3 regions of the Kutzneria sp. NPDC052558 genome follow, and region 1 is predicted to be linked to each of the others. Evidence: riboswitches for the same ligand, from Rfam matches in the RefSeq annotation. Region 1 holds a riboswitch; each other region holds the start of a gene.
The links. Region 1 has a riboswitch for cobalamin ahead of cobM (precorrin-4 C(11)-methyltransferase). Riboswitches for the same ligand answer to the same signal wherever they lie in the genome.
Positions count from the first base shown of each region.

Region 2: it holds a riboswitch for cobalamin, as region 1 does, so the genes downstream of both, ACIG5F_RS41285 (methylenetetrahydrofolate reductase) here and cobM (precorrin-4 C(11)-methyltransferase) in region 1, are expected to answer to the same signal.
Region 3: it holds a riboswitch for cobalamin, as region 1 does, so the genes downstream of both, metE (5-methyltetrahydropteroyltriglutamate--homocysteine S-methyltransferase) here and cobM (precorrin-4 C(11)-methyltransferase) in region 1, are expected to answer to the same signal.

Region 1 covers NZ_JBIUAG010000002.1:242,738-246,003, forward strand. Annotated here, with positions in the region: gene ACIG5F_RS04095 (sugar isomerase domain-containing protein) at 1-447, opposite strand, end outside; gene ACIG5F_RS04100 (precorrin-8X methylmutase) at 528-1,073, opposite strand; cobalamin riboswitch at 1,144-1,319, shown strand; gene cobM (precorrin-4 C(11)-methyltransferase) at 1,372-2,208, shown strand; gene cobJ (precorrin-3B C(17)-methyltransferase) at 2,205-3,050, shown strand; gene cobA (uroporphyrinogen-III C-methyltransferase) at 3,047-3,266, shown strand, end outside.
Region 2 covers NZ_JBIUAG010000037.1:11,823-15,088, reverse strand. Annotated here, with positions in the region: gene ACIG5F_RS41300 (DUF222 domain-containing protein) at 1-148, opposite strand, end outside; gene ACIG5F_RS41295 (TIGR01777 family oxidoreductase) at 559-1,437, opposite strand; partial or broken gene ACIG5F_RS41290 (short-chain fatty acyl-CoA regulator family protein) at 1,477-1,587, opposite strand; cobalamin riboswitch at 1,743-1,864, shown strand; gene ACIG5F_RS41285 (methylenetetrahydrofolate reductase) at 1,874-2,779, shown strand; gene ACIG5F_RS41280 (RNA polymerase sigma-70 factor) at 2,795-3,266, opposite strand, start outside.
Region 3 covers NZ_JBIUAG010000034.1:113,746-117,011, reverse strand. Annotated here, with positions in the region: gene ACIG5F_RS40230 (dihydrofolate reductase family protein) at 1-551, shown strand, start outside; gene ACIG5F_RS40225 (enoyl-CoA hydratase/isomerase family protein) at 545-1,549, opposite strand; cobalamin riboswitch at 1,666-1,873, shown strand; gene metE (5-methyltetrahydropteroyltriglutamate--homocysteine S-methyltransferase) at 2,001-3,266, shown strand, end outside.

The DNA of each region.
Region 1 (3,266 bases):
GGCGTGGGCCAGCGACGTGAAGGCGATCAGCCCGTGTCCCCGGTCCTTGACGAGCGAGGCCATTTCGACGGTCGAGCCGTTTCCGCCGGAATTGGAGGCGATGACGAAGAGGTCGTTCACGTGCGGGGCGGCGAGTTCGTACACGCGGTGCGCGATCGCCGGTTCGCGCTCGGTGTGCGGGCCGAGCGAATCGGCCGGATCGCCGCCGTAGGTGACGACATCGCGCAGCGCCAGCCGGTTGGTCGGGATCAGGCCGCCGGCCCGGCCGGCGATCTCCATCACCAGGCCCTGCGAGTGGCCGGTGCCGAACGCCTGGACCACGCCGTCGGCGAGCACGCAGTCGGCCACCAGGGCGGCGGCGGCCGAGATGGCGTCCCGCTGGGTGGTGACCAGCTGGTCGATCAGGTCCTTGGCCGCCGCGACGAACTCGTCCTGGCCGATCGACATCCGCCACACTCCCTCGTTAGAGGATTTCGACACCAGCCAACATCACGTTAACGGCAAACCGGACCGGGGACACGACTGCATCAGAGGTACAACAGCGCGTTGACGGCCGCCGTCGCCAGCGCCGCGCCGCCACGTTCACCCCGGTTGGTCAGCGTGGGCGCCCCCGACGCGCGGATCGCCCGCTTCGCCTCGACGGCGCCGACGAACCCGGCCGGCAGCGCGATGACCAACGCCGGCCGGTTTTCGCCGGACCGGCAGCGCGCGGCGAGTTCGGTGACGATCGACACGTCCTGGCCGATCGCCCACACCGCGCCGGCTGGTGCGTTTCGGACGAATTCCTGAATTCCGCCGGTCGTCTCGGCGACGACGGTCGCGGGTCGGCTGGTGATGCCGACAGCGACCATCCGGACGTCGGCGATCACCGGCGCGCCGTCGGCCAGGGCCTGCCTCCCCGCGGCGAGCGCCTGTTCGTCGACCAGCAGATCGCCGGCCCAGGTCGGGTCGGCGGTGGTGTGCACGAGCCGCTCGACCACGGCCCGGGACAACGGCCCCAGCCCGGTGGTGTCGACACGTCGACGGAGGATTTCGTACGACTCCGACTCGATCGGATGAGGCACTCGCGGCACGTCCGGACTTCCCCTCTGCTGGGTCGTTTCACACCGTAGTCGGCGGTGTCGGCGCGCCGACGCGTCAGTTAACCTGCTCCGCGAGCGTGGTTACGGGAAGCCGGTGTGAATCCGGCGCGGTCCCGCCACTGTGACCGGGGAGTTGTCCCGCAGAGCTACAGCCACTGGGCGGCGTGCCGCCCGGGAAGGCGCGGCGACGGCGGCGATCCGGGAGCCAGGAGACCGGCCACGCGACCGACACGCGTCGCACGGAGGATGTGATGGCTGGCAGCGGGCTGCGCCCCGGGCGGTCCCCGCGGTGATCTCACCCGGGCTGATCTCTTTTGTCGGCGCCGGTCCCGGCGCGGCTGACCTGATGACCTTCCGCGGTGCCGACCGACTGGCCAGGGCCGACGTCGTGGTGTGGGCGTCGTCGCTGGTGCCGGCCGAGGTGCTGGCGCACGCGAATCCGGCAGCCGAGCGGCACGACTCCGCCGGCATGACGCTGGAGGACGTGCTCAAGGTCTACGCCGACCATCCGCACGCCGCCGTCGTCCGGCTGCATTCCGGCGATCCGACCGTCTACGGCGCGATCGGCGAACAGATCGAATGGTGCCGGCGGACCGGTCGGCCGTACGAGATCGTGCCGGGCGTCGGATCGCTCGGCGCCGCCGCGGCGGCCGTTGGTTGTGAACTGACTTCACCGACGATTGCGCAGTCAATCGTGTTAACACGCCTCGCCGGGGGGCGGACGGCCGCGTCGATGCCGGACAGCGAGACGGTCGCCTCGTTCGCGTCTCATCGCACGACGATGGCCGTTTACCTCTCGACGCAGCGTCCCGAGCAGTTGCAGGCCGAGCTGCTCGCCGACGGCGACGGCTACTCCCCCGACACTCCGGCGGTCGTCGTCGCCAAGGCGACCTGGCCGGACGAGCGGATCGTCAGCACGACCGTCGGCGAGCTCGCCGCCGACCTGCGGGCGTCCGGCATCCGGACGGCCGCGTTGGTGCTCGTCGGCGAAGCGCTCCGCGACGACCGCGAGGTCCAGCGCACGAGGCTGTACGACCCGGCCTACTCGCACGGCTGCCGACGACGGTCGGTCGAGGGCACCACGGAGGGTCGGCCGATTCCGGTGGAGAAGCGGAGGCTGCCATGACCGGCGTGCTCACCATCGTCGGTCTCGGTCCCGGCGACGCACGACACCGCACGCCGGCCGCGACCGAGGCGATCGCCGACGCCGAGGCCGTCTACGGCTACTCCGCCTATATAGAGGTGTGCGACGACATCCTCCGGCCGGACCAGTTCGTCGTCCGCGGTCGCATGACCGAGGAGAGATTGCGAGCCGAGCAGGCCGTCGACGACGCCGCCGCCGGCCGGCGAGTCGTGCTCGTGTCGTCGGGCGACGCCGGTGTGTACGGCATGGCGACGTTGGCCTTGAGCAAGGCGTCCGAAATCGAGGAAACCGTCCGTCCTGAGGTTCGCGTGCTGCCCGGCGTCACCGCGGCGCTCGCCGCCTCCGCGCTCGTCGGCGCCCCGCTTGCCCACGACTTCGCCTGTCTGACGCTGTCCGACCTGCTGACTCCTTGGGAGGAAGTGGAGCGTCGGCTCCGCGCCGTCGCCGACGCCGACCTGGCTATCGCGCTCTACAACCCCCGGTCCAAGGGCCGGCCGTGGCAGCTCGACCGGGCTCGTCAGGTCCTGCTCGAACGACGCGCGCCGGCCACACCGGTCGCCCTCGTCGCCGACATCGCCCGCGACGGGCAGCGCGTCGAGCTCACCACGCTCGCCGACCTCGACTGCGACAAGGTCGGCATGACCACCACCGTGCTGGTCGGGTCGTCGACCACCCGGCGGTTCGGCGACTGGCTGGTGACTCCGCGGTCGGCAGCCGGCAAGGGCGCGGCACGAGGAGGCGCGGACGACCAGGATTCCGCCGACCGGGCCGCGGCCGACCGGACCGCGGCCGACCGGACCGTGGCTGAACGGGGCGCCGGGTGACCGTGCACCTGGTGGGCGCCGGTCCCGGTGATCCCGGTCTGCTCACCTGCCGTGCGGTCGAACTGCTCAAGTCCGCCGAAGTCGTCGTCTACGACCGGCCGTCGATGGCCGACATCGTCGCGATCGCGGATTCCGTCGAAATCGTGCATTGCGTCGGAAAAGCAGGAAGTCGACCGGCGTGGCCGCAGGCCGACGTGAACGAGCTTCTCGTCGAAC
Region 2 (3,266 bases), on a different contig from region 1:
TGCGGTTCCACAACTCCCGCACATCCTCGACCTGCCCCAGGTAGTCGGCCTTACGTCGCCGCTCCCGCCTTTTCCCGTCACTGCGCAGCGCCCCGTCGCTCAGTCGCCACCTCTCGGCGTCGACTGGCAATTCTGGGTTCGCTGACATACCCCCATCTTACCACTCACCAGAGACAAATCCCCTTGCCAGACAAGGATTACCCGATCGTGTCCACCCTGAAGATTCCTTCAGGAAAGCGCTTTCCAACCTAGCAACGCGCCCACCCCCCAAACGGCAACCAAACAACCAAAGCCACCCCCCTCCCACGTCCCAAGCCCTCTGTAAACCGCACCACCCACCCTCCCGCCACCGCGCCACGACCCCCACCCCCCACCTGACTCGCGGCACTCCAGCCAGACACGGCAAGGGCTAAAGCATTTGAACCCAGCGGTAGACACGCCCTAGCGGTGGGGCAAGCGCAGCCCTGCCAGCCGGTGCACATGAAAGTGTGGCGAGCACCCGATCAGCGCAAGAACCACAGACCCACCCCCACCTCCACCCCCACCCCCAAGAACCTCCTACAAAGCAGCCGCCAGTGCCACCGACACGGTCGGATGGCGGAATTCGAAGCCGTGGCGCAGCAGTGCGTCGGGGACGGCGCGTTGGCCGGTGAGGGCGCCGGCGTCGGCGAGTTCGCCGGCGAACAGTCGTAGGAGCCGGGGCGGGTAGACCCATGGGGTGGGGCGGTGGAGGAGGCGGCCGACGGCGCGGACCATTTCGGCGTTGGTGACGGGTTGGGGCCCGGACAGGTTGACGGGGCCGGTGATCTCGGGGTGTTCGAGAACGTGCTTGATGGCGGAGACCTCGTCGTGGAGGGAGATCCATGCGAGGTACTGCCGTCCAGTCCCCATGCGGCCTCCCGCGCCCCAGGCGACCATGGGCCGCAGCTGCCCGAGCAAACCGCCGGTAGGCGACAGAACAATCCCTGTGCGCAGCAAGACAACCCGAGCGTCCGAGGCGGCAGCGGCAGCCTCTTCACGCTCGCGGTCCATGTCGGCGAGGAATCCGGACCCGGCAGGCGCGGACTCGTCGACGACGGTGTCGCCGGTGTCGCCGTAGTAGGCGACGGACGAGCTGTTCAACAGCGCGGGAACGCCGTGGGAAGCGACTGCCTCCGCCAGCACCCGTGTGGGCACGACGCGGCTGTCGATGAGCTCCTGCTTGAACTCGGGTGTCCATCTCCGAGCGGTGGTGTCGACCGCACACAGGTTGATCACGGCATCGACGCCGTCCAGCGCCCCGTCCTCAAGAGAACCCGCCACCGGATCCCATTGGCGTTCGTCGGCGGCGGTGGGGGAGCGGCGGACCAGGCGAAGGACCTCGTGTCCGGCGGAACGCAGGACCGGTGTCAGCGCGGTCCCGATCACCCCGGACGCCCCGGCGACCACTACACGCATCGGACTCCCCATCTCGCGGCTCGGTTAACACCGTTAACGCTAGCAGTCCGGGTACGGCACGAAGGTACTGCGGTTCTCGTTGGCGCGCAGCGGCCGGCCGATCTGCGGGGCGGCGCGCTGGGGGCACAGCGGCCGGTCGCAGGTGCGACTACCGCAACCCCGCCTACCGCAACCCCGCCGAGCTGCTGACGTCGTTCACCACCGGGGTGAACCTCAGCACGCCAGGCATCTGGCCTGAAAGATCTGGCTGTTTCCTCCGTTGTCGTTCCGAATGGCGGGCGTGTGCGGGACCCGCGGGGCCTCGGCCGGTATCGTCTGGCCGAGGCCCGCGGTGCAGGGAAGCCGGTGCGAATCCGGCACGGTCCCGCCACTGTGACCGGCTCCACGGGCCGGGAGTCAGACACCGGCCGCGGGCACGGCTGTGTTGTCCACGAGGATGGAGCTGACACGCGTGGAGTGCGCGCATGTGCTGGATCGCCTGAACGGGCCGGGGCCGGTGTTCTCGGTCGAGTTCTTCCCGCCCCGTGACGCCGCCGACGAGCAGCGGCTCTGGCTGGCGATCCGGCAGTTGGAGGGCCTGGACCCGGCGTTCATGTCGGTGACCTACGGGGCCGGCGGGTCGAGTCGGGACCGGACGATCCGCACCACCGGTCGGGTGGTGCAGGAGACGTCCCTGTTGCCGATGGCGCACCTGACCGCCGTCGACCACTCGGTCGCCGAGCTGCGCAACGTCATCGGCTGGTACGCGGCGGTGGGGGTGCGCAACATCCTGGCCGTGCGGGGCGACCCGCCCGGCGACCCGATGGGGGAGTGGGTCAAGCACCCGCAGGGGTTGACCTACGCCGAGGAACTGGTCTCGTTGGTGCGGGAGCTCGGCGACTTCTGTGTGGGAGTCTCGGCTTTCCCGTACGGGCATCCCCGCTCGGCCGACCTCGACACCGACACCGAGTACCTGGTGCGGAAGTTCCGGGCCGGCGCGGACTTCGCCATCGCGCAGCTGTTCTTCGAGGCCGAGGACTTCCTGCGGCTGCGGGACCGGATGGCCGCGCGGGGCTGCGACGCCCCGCTGTTGCCCGGGATTCTGCCGCTGACCACGGCTCGCACGCTGCACAAGACCGTGGAGCTGTCCGGCGCCCCAGTGCCGGCGTCGATCGCGCGGCGGCTCGAACCGCTGGTCGACGACCCGAAGGCCTTTCGGGCCGAGGGCATCGACGTGGTCACCGAACTGGCCCAGCGCCTGATCGACGAGGGCGTGCCGGGCGTGCACTTCTACACGTTCAACATGTCCAGGGCCACCACCGAGGTGGTCGGCCGGCTGGGCCTGCTGCCGGCCCGGGCCTGAGCCGACCGGCCGAGCTCACAGCGCGGTGAGCTTGGCCGGGTTCAGCACCCACATCACCTCGTCGATGCCCGCGGCCGATCCGGCCACGGCCAGCACGCCGATCGTCTCGCCGTTGCGTTGCAGCAGCACGGCATCCGCGCCGTTCAGGGCGGCCGGCACGGCCCGCACGTCGTCCCAGAAGTTGGTCGACCAGGCGCGCACCAGCTTGGCCACCGCGTCCGCGCCCCTGACCACGTGCTTCGTGGCCCGCACGACGCCGCCGCCGTCGGAGTAGCTGACGACGTCCGCGGCGAACAGCTCCTCCAGCGCCGACAGGTCCCCGGCCTGCGCCGCCTTGACGAAGGCGGTCAGCAGCCGCCGCTGCTCGTCCGGGTCGACCGGGGCCCGGCGCTCGGCCGCCAGATGCTTGCGGGCGCGGCTGACGTACTGCCGGGCGGTGGCCTCCGTGGTCTGCACGATCTCGGCGATCTGCTGGTACGGGTAGTCG
Region 3 (3,266 bases), on a different contig from region 1:
TGATGGGACGGCAGTGGATGGAGTTGCAGCGGTGGATCTTCCCGCTGCGGTCCTTCCGGGAGAACCTCGGGCTGGGCGAAGGCGGCGAAGAAGGCCGCGACAACGACATCGTGCGGGAGACGTTCGCACGTACCGGCGCGAGCGTCATGGGCAAGCGCATGTTCGACGCCGGCGAGCGGATGTGGCCGGAGAACGCCCCGTTCCACACGCCGGTTTTTGTTGTCACGCATGAGAAGCGCGACCCCTGGGAACGGCCGGGCGGCACCACCTTCCACTTCGTCAACGACGGCGTCGAGGCCGCGGTGGAGCAGGCCCGCGTCGCCGCCGGCGACCGTGATGTCCGCATTGCCGGCGGCGGCGCGACGATCCTGGAGCACGTGAACGCCGGCCTGGTCGACGAGTTCACCATCGCCTTGTCGCCCGTGCTGTTCGGCGCCGGGGTTCGCCTGTTCGAGGGCGTGGATGCTAGTCGCGTTGCCCTGGAACAGGTTCGCGCGGAGTCGTCGCCGCGGGTGACGCACCTGACCTACGTCGTCCGGCAACGTCAGTGAGACGCCGCCGCAAAGTAGGCGTCGACGACCGCGTCGTCGACGTCGGCCAGGGTGGACGGCGACCAGCGCGGGGAGCGGTCCTTGTCGATGATCTGCGCGCGGATGCCCTCGATCAGCTCGGCGGTGCCGAAGGCGTGCCGGGCGAGCCGATATTCCTGGGCCAGCGCCGATTCCAGGTCGGGCAGTGCGGCGGCCTGCCGGAGCGCGCGTAGCGTGACCTTGAGCGCGGTGGGGGATTTGGTCTCGATCTCCTTGGCCGCCGCCGCGGACCCGTTGGCCCACAGCCTATCCAGGATTTCCTCCACTGTGGACGCCGAGTAGCACCGGTCGATCCACTCGCGGTCGGCCGCCACCGCGCTCGGCGGCGCAGGCTCGGAGAGGGCGGCCAGCGCGGCGTCGGGCGTCTGGGCGGCCAAGGCGTCGAACAGATCCGGCAGCCGGTCGCTCGGCACGAAGTAGTCGGCGAGTCCACAGTGGATCGCGTCCGCCCCGGACAGCTGCGCCGCCGTGAGGGCCATGTGCACACCGGTCTGCCCCGGCGCCCGAGACAGCAGATATGTGCCGCCGACATCGGGGATGAAGCCGATGCCGACCTCCGGCATCGCGACCCGGGACCGTTCGGTGACCACCCGGTGGCTGCCGTGGGCCGAGACGCCGACCCCGCCGCCCATCACCAGGCCGTCCATGATCGCCACGTACGGCTTGGGGTAGCGGGCGATCTGCGCGTTCAGCCGGTACTCGTCGGCCCAAAACGTCAGCGACTCGGCGCCGCCGGCCTTCGCGTCCTCGTAGATGGAGCGGATGTCGCCGCCGGCGCACAGCCCGCGCTCGCCCGCGCCCTCGATGACCACGGCCCGCACGGCCGGATCGTCACGCCATCGGTCCAGCTGTGCGCTGATCGCCTTCACCATGGCGTGGGTGAGGGCGTTCAGCGCCTTCGGCCGGTTCAGCGTGATCCGGCCGATCCCGCTGCGCACAAGGAAATCGACTTCGGGCATGCCGCACCATAAAGTAGGACGTCCAACTATGTCGAGCGCCTGTGACGTGGCCCTCCGCCGTGCCGACGGGCCAGCGTGACGAACGCAACTGCGCCACGGCTCTTGCGCCGGCGGCTAGAGTGGGCCCCGCAGCTGGTTCGGCCGTCCCCCGGGACGGTCGTCGCAAGAGGGAATCCGGTGCGAATCCGGGACTGCCCCGCAGCGGTGAGTGGGAACGACCGCCGTCACACAGCACTGGGCCCGACGGGCCTGGGAAGCGACGGCCAGTAGGCACGAGCAGTGCGCCCGCGAGTCCGAAGACCTGCCCGCTGTGCGTCCCACGACCGTGGGGCGCTGGCTGAGACCTCGTGGGCGGGTCCTCGCCGAGCCTCACCTGCGGCCGCCGGGCCGCCGGGGTGGGCTCGTCGCGGCGTGCCCCCGGGGTCCACGTGGACTCGCGAAGGAGAGCCCCGTGACACCGACCACCAGCCGTGCCACCCTGCACGGCTATCCGCGGCAGGGCGCGGACCGCCAGTTGAAGAAGGCGATCGAGGCCTACTGGGCCGGCCGGACCGACGCGAGCGCCCTGCTGGACACGGCCCGTGAGCTGCGGCTGAGCAACCTCGCCGAGCTGCGCGAGGCCGGTGTGGACGAGATCCCGAGCAACTACTTCTCGTTCTACGACCATGTCCTGGACACCGCTGTGCTGCTGGGCGCGATCCCGCGGCGGCACCTCGACGCCGTGCCCGACGTGTCGACGCCGAAGGGCCGGCTCGACCGCTACTTCGCCCTGGCTCGCGGCAATGCAGACGTGCCGCCGCTGGAGATGACCAAGTGGTTCGACACCAACTACCACTACCTGGTGCCCGAGCTCGGTCCGGACACCGAGTTCACCCTGGACGCGAGCAAGCCGTTGGCGGAGTTCGCCGAGGCGCTGGCGCAGGGCGTGACCACCCGCCCGGTGCTGGTCGGACCGGTGACGTTCCTGTTGCTGGCCAAGGATCCCACCGACACCGTGGGCTTCCGGCCACTGGACCTGCTGGACAAGATCGTGCCGCTCTACGCGGACCTGCTGGCGCAGTTGCGCGCGGCCGGGGCCGAGTGGGTGCAGCTGGACGAGCCGGCGCTGGTGACCGACCAGCCGGCCGAGGTGCTGGACAAGGTCGCCTCGACCTATGCCGCGCTGGCCGCCGTGCCGAACCGGCCGAAGATCCTAGTCGCCTCGTACTTCGACCGCCTCGCCGACGCGTTGCCGGTGCTGGCCGAGTCCCCGGTCGAGGGCCTGGCCGTCGACTTCACCAACAACGCCGCCGCCAACCTGGCGGGCCTGGCCGCGATCGGCGGCGTCCAGGACAAGCGCCTGGTCGCCGGCGTGATCAACGGCCGCAACATCTGGGCCGCCGACCTGTCGGCCGCGCTGGCCACCCTGGGCACGCTGCTGGGCCTGGCCGGCTCGGTCGACGTGGCCGCCTCTTCGTCCCTGCTGCACGTCCCCTACGACGTGACGCTGGAGACCGACCTGGACCCGGAGATCGCGGGCTGGCTGTCGTTCGCACGGCAGAAGGTCGCCGAGATCGTCACCCTGCGCCGCGGCCTGACCGAAGGCCGCGCCGCGATCAGCAATGCCTTGCTGGTCAACGAAAACCGGCTGGCGTCGCGGGCCGCGTCGCCGATCGTGCGGGTGCCGGCCGTGCGTGCGCGGGTCGCCGCGGTGACCGACGCCGACGAGCACCGGACC